DNA from 3 places in the Lachnoclostridium phocaeense genome. Region 3 is predicted to be linked to each of the others. Evidence: predicted binding sites of a transcription regulator. Region 3 holds the regulator's gene; each other region holds the start of a gene.
What was found. Region 3 encodes HrcA, which represses chaperone genes, less so after heat shock. Its sites were predicted from a motif close to TGTTAGCACTCNNNNNNNNNGAGTGCTAACA; they were not measured.
Positions count from the first base shown of each region.

Region 1: a site for HrcA is predicted at 2,228-2,258, ahead of Q5911_RS05340 (Hsp20/alpha crystallin family protein). Genes of this name have one in related genera too.
Region 2: a site for HrcA is predicted at 2,353-2,383, ahead of Q5911_RS08465 (co-chaperone GroES). Genes of this name have one in related genera too.

Region 1 is NZ_CAUGIN010000008.1:55,960-60,227, forward strand. It holds gene Q5911_RS05330 (PH domain-containing protein) at 1-942, shown strand, start outside; partial or broken gene Q5911_RS05335 (D-proline reductase (dithiol) proprotein PrdA) at 1,037-1,456, shown strand; gene Q5911_RS05340 (Hsp20/alpha crystallin family protein) at 1,610-2,071, opposite strand; gene Q5911_RS05345 (hypothetical protein) at 2,374-2,643, shown strand; gene Q5911_RS05350 (hypothetical protein) at 2,829-2,990, shown strand; gene Q5911_RS05355 (HAD family hydrolase) at 2,980-3,588, shown strand; gene nagB (glucosamine-6-phosphate deaminase) at 3,674-4,268, opposite strand, start outside.
Region 2 is NZ_CAUGIN010000015.1:34,044-38,311, reverse strand. It holds gene Q5911_RS08475 (DUF6106 family protein) at 1-207, opposite strand, end outside; gene groL (chaperonin GroEL) at 338-1,957, opposite strand; gene Q5911_RS08465 (co-chaperone GroES) at 2,025-2,309, opposite strand; gene Q5911_RS08460 (hypothetical protein) at 2,436-2,735, opposite strand; gene codY (GTP-sensing pleiotropic transcriptional regulator CodY) at 2,809-3,591, opposite strand; gene topA (type I DNA topoisomerase) at 3,687-4,268, opposite strand, start outside.
Region 3 is NZ_CAUGIN010000009.1:87,801-92,068, reverse strand. It holds partial or broken gene Q5911_RS06100 (Hsp70 family protein) at 1-766, opposite strand, end outside; gene grpE (nucleotide exchange factor GrpE) at 810-1,499, opposite strand; gene hrcA (heat-inducible transcriptional repressor HrcA) at 1,517-2,560, opposite strand; gene Q5911_RS06085 (RluA family pseudouridine synthase) at 2,773-3,690, shown strand; gene Q5911_RS06080 (hypothetical protein) at 3,763-4,056, opposite strand; gene Q5911_RS06075 (MOSC domain-containing protein) at 4,143-4,268, opposite strand, start outside.

The sequences.
Region 1 (4,268 bases), on a different contig from region 3:
TCCATGAGCGTGCTCTCCATTGTGGCGGTAGTCTTAGGGCTTATGGGCGCTGTGGTCATGGCGGCGGAGGCGCTGGGCGACGGGGATGTTTTTGACTCTCTTCTTAGATCTGCCGTGAGTTTCCTGGCAGCCATCGTCATTGTCCTGTCTGCTGTCTGGGATATCATCAAAGATTTTGTCCGGTATCTGGATTTCTCTGTGAAGAGACGCAGGGACCGGATCTATATCCGCTACGGCATTCTGAAAAAGGTGGAGTATACCATCCCTGTGGATATGATACAGGCGCTGAAGTTGCGTCAGACGCTGATCGCCCGCATTTGGGGGAAATACATGGCGGAGATCGTCAATGTGGGGATGGGGGATGACAAGGGGGAGAAGAAGTCTTTTCTCATTCTCTATGGATCAGAGCAGGAAGTGTGTGAAAAGTTAAAATTGATCCTGCCGGAGTTTGCCGCTATTGCGGAGCGGGAAGTGAAAAGGCAGCCTCGCTCTGTCTGGGCAGCATGGCTCTGGCCCCTTGCCCTGTACGAGGCCTGTGTGGCGGCTGCCGGGGGATTGGCTTCCTTTTGGCTGCCAGGGTATATACCGGCGGAGTATATGCACTTGTATCATGGGGCAGCGGCGGCCTGTCTGATCCTTCTTGCGGCGGCAGGACCGGCGGTTTTGGCGCTGCGCTATCGTACTTCCGGCATGACAATGTCCGGTGGGTTTGTCAAGGCGGCTTCCGGCTGCTGGGGGCGCACCATTGTGGCCGCCAGATGCGACCATATACAGTATGTGACTCTCCGGCAGAATTTTATCGCCAGATCCTGCGGCATCTGCAAAGGGACTTTTCACCTGTTGGCCGGAGCGGGGGACATGGCACAGATCCTTCCCTATTTTGAAGCGGAGCAGGCAGAGCGGATGCGGGAGGAAATGTGTGATATGGGAGCAGGCAGATAGAGATCATCTATAAGTGCATTTGCAAAATCAATTGGCATTTATGCTTCAGAATTACTATACTTAAAGATAGAAAAAATGTTAGGAGGTAATAAAAATGTCAATTACAGCGGAAACCGCAAAACAGCATGCCAATGATCCGGCAGTGCTCTGCTGCAGGGCAGAAGCGGGAATCACTATTGAGGCGGCAAACCTTGAAGATCCCGCGATTTTTGATGAGCTGGTGGACTCCGGACTGCTGTCTTTGGACGGATGTCTGAAGATCAAACAGGTACTTGGCGCAAAGCTCAGCAAGACAAGCGACTCCTTATGTCCTCTTACACCGGACAATGTGGAAGGATACAAGGATGACAGCGGCGAGGAAGAAGCGCCCGCAAAGGAGACAGCTGAGGAAACGTCAGCAGCGCCGGCAGTGGAGGCAGCTGCCAGTGTGCAGGGAGCAGTTACGACCATCAAGGGCGGTAAGGTTGTAATCTCTATCAAGGAAGGAAAAGATATCTATCTGGAACTTCCTATCTAATCCAATTGTGAAACCGACAGAGAAAATTGGGGTGAAATGATCTGTCGCAGGCTCGCATATCTGAATTGTTTTTTGTTGCTATGGAATGATAAAAAAGGCATAGAAAAAGGCGGCTCCCGTTGGGGAACCGCCTCATTCCATTTATGTGGGCTATCCTTCAATGGCAATGCAGTCATTTTTCTCCACTGCTTTTGCATCTTTCTTTGGAACGGACAGTTTCAGGATACCGTCTTCATATCTGGCCTTGATCTCATCCTGTGTCACACTGTCGCCTACATAGAAGCTCCTGCTCATAGCGCCTGCATAGCGCTCCCTGCGGATGTATTTGCCTTTTTTGTCCTTCTCATCTTTGTCCAGCCCTTTGGCTGCGGAGACGGTCAGATAGCCATTTTCCAGTTTGGCACTGATCTCATCTTTCTTGAATCCGGGCAGGTCAATGTCTACTTCGTAGGTGCCGTCCGTCTCTTTTACATCCGTCTTCATCATATTCTTTGCATGCTTCCCGTACAGTGGGTTCTTCTTACCAAAGAAGTATTTGTCAAAATCATCATCAAATGGAAAGTCCATCCACTCATCAAATAAGTTTTCTCCAAAAATACTAGGCATCATCATAAGTCATATCTCCTTTCAAAAGATCATATGTTGTTCATTGTTAGCACTGTCGGAGAAATCCGAGGTGTCGAGTTGCGGAACATTGGAAGAGGAAGCCTTTGGAACACTGCTCCTTTTTGACCTCTTCTTTTGTTCTATTTGTAATATAACACTTATTATCAGCGCTGTCAACACCTGAGTGCTAAAATTTTGAAAAATCCAGCCAGCGCGTTAGAATAAGGAATAATTATCAGATAAATTATTGACTATCAACCGTAAAAGAACTACAATTATAACAAGAACAAAGAAAGGAGGCGGAAGCTATGACGAGAGAACTTCTTATGATCATTCTGTTCACAGTAGCGCTTCTGGCAGTATGCTGGATACTTGCAGAATACTGGCTTGGCATGAAGGCATCGGGACATCACGAAGAGGTGGGGCGGCTGCGTTTTGGAAGCCGAACAGCATTTGCGCTCGCACATTTCTGGAAGCGGATGGATGACGCCAGAGAGATCCCGGACGATACGCTGAAACATGAGATGGGACTGGCTGACAATGGTCTTCCGTCCAGAGATAAGAAAGCAGACCGGTAGGGGAGAGATGTGAAAAAGTGAAAAAATGTGATGATACCTCAGTGGGATAAGTGCAGTCATCAGGCAGAGGGCGCAAGTGCCGGAGGCGTGAGGTGGCTGCATTTTTCTTTTATATTTCCGGGAGCTGGACAGGCAGAATATGCCGGGATACAATAGAGAACAGACAGAGGAAGGGAGGATGCGCTATGACAGAAGAACTGATCCATGAACTGAAACATGTAAAAAATGCACTGGTAAACAAGGAAATGCAGGGGGAAGCCTGGGAAGAAAAGCAGGAGATGATCCGAAAACTGGAGGATGTCACAAGCTATCTGAAGGATGCCCTGGGACAGGGGATTGAATTCTGATGGGTGCTGGCAGACCGGGGAAGAGCTGGGAGCAGGCCAAGTGGGGGAACAGATCGTTCACACGCTGGGCATGAACCTTAAGAGCCGGACAGAATTTTTTCGAAGAGTCTATGGGCCTGATTTCCCGATGGACATATTTTCCGAGAAGACGAGAAAGTATTACAGGCAGATTGAGGAGGCGGAGGGTGTGCCGCTGAAGCCGGGCGTCCGTGAGATCCTTCGGTATGGAAAGCAGAATGGATACAAGATGGCAGTGGCCACTTCCTCCAGGAGAGAACACTCCACCTACATGCTGAAAAAAGGCGGGATCTACACCTTCTTCGACGAATTTATGTTCGGGGATATGGTGGAGAACGCCAAACCGGACCCGGAGATCTACCTGAAAGCCTGCCGTATGCTGGGTACAGCGCCTGAGCGGAGTATGGCCCTTGAGGACTCGCCAAATGGGATCCGCTCTGCAACGGCCGCCGGTATGCGTGCGGTCATGGTGCCGGATCTTGTGCAGCCAGACGGGGAATTGGAAAAAATAGCTTTCCGGATATGCAAAGACCTGCGGGAAGTGATAGAGATCCTGGAGGAGCAGCGAGCGTACCCCTAAAAGAAACACATAAAAAGAAGGACAGCCGGGAATGTTCCCTGTCTGTCCTTTTTTAAAAGCTGTGCTGTTATACCAGCCGGATATCCTATTTGAACGCCGGTACCTTTGAGAGAGCGGCGGCGTCAGCTACCAGAGTCACATCGTTGTGCATCTGAAGGATGGAGGCCGGAACGGAAGGAGTGACCGGACCGAAGAAGGCGTCTCTTACAATATCTGCCTTTCCTTCGCCATTCACTACCACAAGGATCTTCTTTGCCTGCATGATGGTCTTGATGCCCATGGTGTAGGCCTGGCGCGGTACCTCGTCGGCAGAGTTGAAGAAGCGCTTGTTGGCCTCGATGGTGCTCTCCTGGAGATCCACACAGTGGGTCTCTTTCTCAAACGCTGCACCCGGCTCATTGAATCCGATGTGGCCGTTGTGTCCAAGTCCCAGAAGCTGCAGGTCCACACCGCCCAGAGACTGGATCAGGCTCTCATAGCGGGCACACTCTTTGGCGCTGTCTGGCTCTGTACCGTCCGGAAGATGTGTGTTTTCCGGAAGAATATTTACATGATCAAAAAGGTTGCTGTGCATAAAGTAGTAATAGCTCTGGTCATTGTCTTTTGTCAGCCCCTTGTACTCATCCAGATTGACTGTAGTGACTCCGGAGAAATCCAGATCGCCCTTTTTGTACCAGTCC
Region 2 (4,268 bases), on a different contig from region 3:
GATGTAGATGTATTCATACTCCACATCCATCCTTCTGAACAGAAATACGTCGGCCACGATGAACAGTATGGGCACAAGAATTAAAAGGGGCAATAAAAAAGCGATAAAAAAGCTGATTACTGTCAGCACGATCAGCAGAATTTTTATCGCTATATCCTTTCCGTCGGTCTTCTTTTTGATCAATTGTTCTGTATAGAAGTCACCCATCTTTCTTCCTCCAATGTCAGTTTCTCAGGCAGAATATACCTGTGGACATTATAGCACATCCAAATACAAAAAGAAAACTCCCCTAAGGGAGTTTTCTAAATTTTCATATTTCTTTCAAGAGGGGAAGAGATTACATCATTCCCATTCCGCCGCCTGCCGGTGCTGCAGGAGCCTCTTCTTTGATGTTTGCAACAACAGACTCTGTTGTCAGCAGTGTAGATGCCACGCTTGTAGCATTCTGCAGAGCGCTTCTTGTAACCTTTGCAGGATCCAGGATTCCGGCTTTCACCATGTCCACATACTCCTCTTTGTATGCGTCGAATCCCTGGCCAGGCTCGGACTCTCTTACTTTGTTGATGATGACAGCGCCTTCCAGTCCGGCGTTGGCAACGATGTGGAACAGAGGAGCCTCCAGAGCTTTCAGCACTACGTTTGCACCTGTCTTCTCGTCACCTTCCAGCGTGTCAGCAAGTTTTGCCACTTCCTTGGAAGCGTGGATGTATGCGGAACCGCCGCCTGCGATGATACCTTCCTCAACGGCTGCCCTTGTAGCTGCAAGAGCGTCCTCCATGCGGAGTTTTGCCTCTTTCATCTCTGTCTCTGTGGCAGCTCCTACACGGATTACTGCAACGCCGCCTGCCAGTTTGGCAAGTCTCTCCTGTAATTTCTCTCTGTCAAAGTCAGATGTTGTCTCCTCGATCTGTGCTTTAATCTGAGCGATACGTGCCTGGATAGCGTCTTTCTCTCCAAGTCCGTCTACAATGACTGTATTCTCTTTCTGAACTTTTACGGATTTTGCACGTCCAAGCTGATCCAGTGTTGTCTCTTTCAGATCCAGTCCAAGCTCGTCAGAGATCACCTGTCCGCCTGTCAGGATAGCGATGTCTTCCAGCATGGCTTTTCTTCTGTCGCCATATCCGGGAGCTTTGACAGCTACCACGTTGAATGTACCGCGCAGTTTGTTTACGATCAGTGTTGTGAGAGCCTCGCCCTCCACGTCCTCAGCGATGATGAGGAGTCTTGCACCTGCCTGCACAACCTGCTCAAGCAGCGGAAGGATCTCCTGGATGTTGGAAATCTTCTTGTCTGTGATAAGGATGTATGGATCTTCCAGATTAGCCTCCATCTTATCCATGTCTGTGCACATGTAAGCAGATACATATCCACGGTCGAACTGCATACCTTCTACCAGATCCAGCTCTGTCTTCATTGTCTTGGACTCCTCGATAGTGATAACACCGTCGTTGGAAACCTTCTCCATAGCCTCTGCTACCATCTCGCCTACTTCGTCGTCGCTGGCTGAAATAGCTGCTACTCTTGCGATCTGATCTCTGCCTGTTACTTTGCTGCTCATGCCCTGGATGGCCTCTACCGCTTTATCTGTAGCTTTCTTCATACCTTTTCTCAGCACGATGGGGTTGGCTCCTGCTGCCAGGTTCTTCATCCCCTCGTGTACCATTGCCTGCGCAAGTACAGTAGCTGTTGTAGTACCATCACCAGCCACATCATTTGTCTTGGAGGCAACCTCACGGATGAGCTGTGCGCCCATATTCTCAAAAGCGTCCTCCAGCTCGATCTCTTTTGCGATGGTCACACCGTCGTTTGTGATAAGAGGTGCGCCGAACGATTTGTCGAGGACAACATTTCTTCCTTTAGGTCCAAGTGTCACTCTTACTGTATCTGCCAGCTGGTTTACGCCTGACTCCAGCGCTGCCCTGGCGTCTGCTCCGTATTTGATTTCCTTTGCCATGATAATCAATCCTCCTGTTTTTCCGATTTAAGTTTCTGTGCTTATATTCTGTATGATATGCCGCTTTCTACTCGATCACTGCAAGGATATCGCTCTGTCTTACGATGATGTAGCTTTCCTCGTCCAGTTCCACTTCTGTTCCGGCGTATTTGGAGTAGATAACCTGCTGTCCTTCCTTCACGTGCATCTCTACTTCCTTGCCGTCTACCACTCCGCCAGGACCTACTGCGATCACTTCTGCCTGCTGGGGTTTCTCTTTGGACTGTCCCGGCAGAACGATACCGGACTTTGTCGTCTCTTCAGCAACTAACTGTTTTAATACAACTCTGTCTCCCAATGGTACTAATTTCATGAATGGTTCCTCCTTTAAGCTATCAATATATAAAATATATATTTGTCAGCACTCTTAAAAAGAGAGTGCTAATAAACTCTAGTAATAAAATAGCACTCTCTTTTTATTTTGTCAACACACTTTATTTTAGTTTAGATTATTTTTATAAAATCCGTTTTCCACAGAAAAGACGAGCCGGCTCCCTTCTTTGTCGAAATACCGCTCCCTGACGGACCCCTGGCAGCTGACATCTTCCTCGCAGATCCGGCAGTCGTACTCCGCATCCAGGGAAATGCCTGTCAGATCCCCCTCTTCCAGTGTCATATACATATATTCTCTCTCCGGATCATACTCTGTGATCCTGCACCTGTACTCGTTTTCGTCCATCAGCTCTCCCTCCAGATAGACATGGAGCATCTTCAGTATTGCAGTGCTTCCCTCGTACATAACAGCCTCCTTCCGAAAAGAAGGGCATCAGTTTCCCGATACCCTTTCTCTTTCTCGTTTGTTCTGCAGTTTTCTACTTATTTCTCTCAGCTTTGATCTTTTCCAGCTCTGTAAATACGTAGTCATTGACTACTTTAATGTATGTTCCCTTCATACCGGATGATCTGGACTCGATCACGCCGGCACTCTCGAACTTGCGCAGCGCATTTACAATAACAGATCTTGTAATTCCCACGCGGTCAGCGATCTTGCTGGCAACCAGTATGCCCTCCGTGCCTTCCAGTTCATCAAAGATATGGATGATGGCTTCCAGCTCTGAGAATGACAGTGTGCTGATAGCTGACTGGACAATGTGTTCTTTGCGGGTCTCCTCCGCATTTTCTTCATTGACGGACCTGAGCATCTCCAATCCTACGATCATCGTTCCATATTCACTTAAAATGATATCGTCAATCTCATAGTATTCGCCCTGTTTGTAGATAAACAGAGTTCCCAGTCTCTCTCCCGCAATCTCGATGGGGGTGACGATCGCCTGATAGCCCTTGGCTGTCTCCTGGGAAAATCCCAGCGTCTCCAGATTGACATTCTCTTTTGTGGAAAGGATGTTCAGCAGACGCTCATTGAGCATCTCGTCTATGTGGCATCCAACCTCTCCTTTGATCAGTTCCGTGATCACACCTACACCACTGCACCTGCTGACACCAAGCACTTTCCCCTTCTTGCTGATAACTAGGACATTGGAATCCAGGATTTCTGTCAGCACCTCACAGATATCATTAAAGACAACCTTGCTGGAGTTATTGTTGTGCAGTAATTTATTGATTTTTCTTGTTTTATCTAATAATTGTACACTCATACGCAACCTCCATCCTTTGTTGAATATATTATCATACAATTCTGGAAATATCAACAATCCTCTGTTAATTTATGCGCATTTTTTTTGAATAATTTCTATGAATTTTCCTTTTTGTTTTCATTATATCCGCATTCCGCATTCATACAGACGAGTTTGCTGCCTTTTTCCACCATGTATCCGCCACATTTCGGGCATTTCTTTTCCGACGGCTTCTGCCAGGACATAAAATCACATTCCGGATTGTCCTCACATCCATAGTACCTTCTGCCCTTCTTGGTCTTGCGGATCACAATGTCCTTGCCGCACTGCGGACATTTGACGCCGATCTTCTCAAGGTACGGTTTTGTGTTGCGGCACTCCGGGAACCCTGGACAGGCCAGGAACTTGCCGTGGGGGCCGTACTTGACAACCATGTTGCAGCCGCACTCTTCGCAGATCACGTCTGTGACTTCATCCTCGATCTTCACAGTCTCCAGCTCTTTTTCCGCTGTCTTCACCGCCTCGTCAAGATCCGGGTAGAAGTTCTCGATAACAGACTTCCACTCTACTTTCCCCTCTGCCACTTTGTCCAGAAGTCCTTCCATGTTGGCTGTGAAGTTCACATCCACAATGGCCGGGAAAGACTGCTTCATGATATTGTTTACCACTTCTCCAAGCTCTGTCAGATACAGATTTTT
Region 3 (4,268 bases):
ACGGAAGGTTGATGTTTGTTGTTGTAGCGGAGGAGAGCTCTTTCTTTGCTTTCTCAGCCGCCTCTTTCAATCTCTGGAGAGCCATCTTGTCTGTGGAAAGGTCAACACCTTCCATTCTCTTGAACTCAGAGATCATATAGTCTGTGATCTTCTGGTCGAAGTCATCACCGCCCAGTCTGTTGTTTCCAGCTGTTGAGAGAACTTCGATGACACCGTCGCCGATCTCGATGATAGATACATCGAATGTACCGCCGCCGAGGTCATATACCATAATCTTCTGCTCTTTTTCATTGTCAAGGCCGTATGCCAGGGCTGCTGCTGTAGGCTCGTTGATGATACGTTTTACATCCAGGCCTGCGATCTTGCCGGCATCTTTTGTAGCCTGACGCTGAGCATCGTTGAAGTAAGCAGGAACTGTGATGACAGCCTCTGTCACTTTCTCTCCGAGGTATCCTTCTGCGTCAGCTTTCAGCTTCTGAAGGATCATAGCGGAGATCTCCTGCGGAGAATATTTCTTTCCGTCGATGGATACCTTGTAATCAGATCCCATCTCTCTTTTGATAGAAGAAATTGTCTTCTCAGCGTTTGTAACTGCCTGACGTTTTGCAGGCTCCCCTACCAGACGCTCTCCCGTCTTTGTAAATGCAACTACAGACGGTGTGGTTCTTGCGCCTTCTGTATTAGCGATGACTACCGGCTGTCCACCTTCCATAACGGCGACACAGCTGTTTGTTGTACCTAAGTCAATACCAATGATTTTTCCCATGATTAATTCCTCCTGTTATATTTTAAATTTCGTTGTTTGCTTTTTAGTTGGCCACCTTCACCATGCTGTGTCTCACAACACTGTCACGGTACATGTAACCTTTCTGGAATTCTTCAGCCACAATGTTCTCACCAAAGCTGTCATCCTCCACATGCATCACTGCATTGTGGAAATCCGGGTTGAATTCCTGTCCCACTGCCTCGATCGGCTTGACACCAATCTCTGCCAGTGTGGTCATCATCTGTTTGTACACCTTATCCATGCCCTGCATGAAGGGGTGGTCCTTCTCCTCCTCTTTCACTGCATCCAGCCCTCTCTCGAAGCTGTCCACAACGGGGAGGATCTTCTCTATGATATCTTTCGCTCCAACTTCATACATCTGGGATTTCTCCCTCTCTGTACGCTTGCGGAAGTTATCAAACTCAGCCATTTGTCTTGTGAGCTTATCTGTCAGCTCCTCGATCTTCTCATCTTTTTTATCTTTCTTCTTTCTGCCAAAAAATTTCTTTCCCTCGGTCTTTTCCTCCTCGGAGGAAACTTCCTCGTCATCCTCTTTCGGGCTCTCTGTGCTGTCTTTCTCAGCTCTCTCCGCGTCTTCTGCGGAGGATTCGCCGCCTTCGCCCTGATCTTCCTGCTGGGCAGCGGTCTTCTTGGCCTCTTCCACAGCCTCTTTTACCATATCTTCCTGGCTTTTTTCCTGATTTACTTCTTTGCTGTTTTTATTTTCTTCCAAGGGTCCATCCACCTTTCTTATTCTTTATTATGGAAAATCGCATCCAACTCACCCTGCAGGTGTTTCAGCGATTTTAACACATGTTCGTAATCCATACGCTTCGGGCCGATGATACCTATCGTTCCCTTCATGCCGTCCCCCAATTCATACGTAGCTGTGACGACACTGCAGTCTTTCATGGTCTGCACCGGTGTCTCGTCTCCGATATACACCTGGATGCCTGTGTTGTCTTCCTGGGAAAGAGTCTGGGTAACCAGCTCTGTGAGCTGCTGCTTTTCCTCAAAGGCACTGATGATCTCCTGTGCGCTCTTCTTGTCGCTGAGCTCCGGATATTTGAAAATATTCGTGGCCCCGCTGGTGTAGATCTGCATGTCTTCATCTAACTGGATGGCATCTGCCACCGCATCGAGCACATCGCTGATCACCGCGCTGTGGATGCCCGCCTGTTCCTTCAGCCTTGCTATCAGTCCCAGGTTGATCTCCTCAATGGACATACCGTTCAGTGTGGTATTGAGCAGCATGTTCAGCTTCAGAAGATTTTCATTGCCAAGCGGCTCATCTACATTGATGATCTTGTTCTTGATAACATTTCCTCCAAGCACGATCACCGCAATGATCTGCTCATCGTCCACCTGGGAGAGCTGAATGAATTTCAGCTTGTTGGCGCTGTTCATGGGAGTGGAAACCATGGTCGCATAGTTGGTGTTCGCCGCCAGAACTCTTGCGGCCTGCTTCAGGAGCTGATCCATCTTGTCTGCTTTGTCCAGCATCTGCTCCTGCATCTCATTAAGCTCCTGTTCCTTCTCCTCCATCAGCATATCCACATATAGGCGGTATCCCTTGTCGGAAGGAATCCTTCCCGCTGATGTATGGGGCTGCAGGATATATCCCAGCTCTTCCAGATCCGCCATCTCATTTCGGATCGTCGCAGAGCTCAAATTCAGGTCCGTGTACTTGGAAATGGTCCTGGAACCTACCGGCTCCCCTGTCTCCAGGTAGTTCTGGATGATCGCATGAAGAATTTTCAGTTTTCTCTCACCCAGTCCGTCTCTGACCTGCATCCTGGCTGCCTCCTTTTTTATTGTTAGCACTCATTTGGTACGAGTGCTAATCTCTACGGTTACTAATGTATCACTCTGGTTTTTGTTTGTCAACAGGATTTATAATTTTTTTACACTTTACGTGAAATTTATGAAAATTCTTATTTTATATGCTATACTCTAGTTCTGACCTGGCCCATGCGGCCAGATTCTGCCTGAAAGGAAGGACAAAAATGGACAGAACCATCGACTATATAATAGGAAAAGAAGAAGACGGCCTACGGGTGGAACAGGTTCTCAGGCGAAAAGGCTACTCCCGCCAGAATCTCTCTGTCATAAAAAGGATGCCCCAGAGCATCCTTGTAAACGGTGTACATGCTTATATGCGCGGACAGGTACAGACAGGAGACACCCTGAGAGTCCAGATCCACGAGACCGGAGTCTCCGGGAAAATACCGCCCATACATCTGCCCCTGGATATCGTATATGAAGATGAAGATATCATCGTCATCAACAAGGCGGCAGGCATGCCCATACACCCCTCCATGAACAACTACACCAATTCCATGGCAAATGCCCTTGCATGGTACTACAAAGAGCAGGGCAAACCCTTCATCTTCCGCTGCTCCAACCGGCTGGACCGGGATACCTCCGGCCTGACTGTGGTGGCAAAGCACCTGGTCAGCGCCGGCATTCTCTCCACCATGACAGCAGAAAAGATCCTGGAGCGGGAGTATCTGGCCATTGTATCCGGACACGTATTCCCCTCCGCCGGCACCATCTGTGCCCCTTTAGCCCGCAAGGGCACCTCCATCATCGAGCGGATGGTGGATTTTGAAAAGGGGGAAGAGGCAGTCACTCACTATGAGACGCTGGGGCACTACGGCCCCCACAGCCTTGTAAAACTGAAGCTGGAAACCGGCCGCACCCACCAGATCCGGGTCCACATGCAGTATCTGGGCTATCCTCTCATTGGAGACTACCTCTACAATCCGGATATGACGCACATCAGCCGGCAGGCTCTCCACTCCCACCGGCTGTCCTTTCCCCATCCCATGACCGGGGAACCTATGGAATTCACTGCCCCTCTTCCGGAGGATATGCAGAAAGTGCTCCGGGTCACATCGTTCTCTCCAGCTTCACAAGAGTGAAAAAGAAGACCCCGGAACCATTTTCTCTTCTCCGGGATCTTCTCTTTGCACGTCCGCTTTCTGCACGCTCTTTTAGCTCAGTTCGATCTTTGCAGCCTCCTCAGGCTTAAAAGCATTGTCCAGATCATAGATATTGTGTCCGGTAGACTCTCCCAATACTCTTCCCTCCAGGGAATAGCAGCGGATAAAGCGCTTGGGGGCAATGCTGGACCAGTGCTCCACATCCCAGGTCATGTACCCGTCCTCATCCGACTTTTTCTCCTTCAAGTACAGATCCACCTGGCGTCCATCCTGCATGATCTTGATAAGGTCCTTGTAATCAGCGATCTCCACGTCTTCCTTTTTTACTGTGTCGTAAATCTTCATCTCTCTCTCCTCCTGCCCTGCCCGGGCTGTCGTTCTAGCATCAGTTTACTCTCATCTGCCGCTAAAGACAAGCGGGAATTTTCTCTTTATTTTTCGTGATCGCGGGCACATTCCCGGGCCGTCCCCCTCAGAATCTCCAATCCATGGTCCAAATGAGGAAGAAGATAGTCCAGCGCCTCTCTCACCGCCTTGGGGCTGCCGGGGAGATTGAC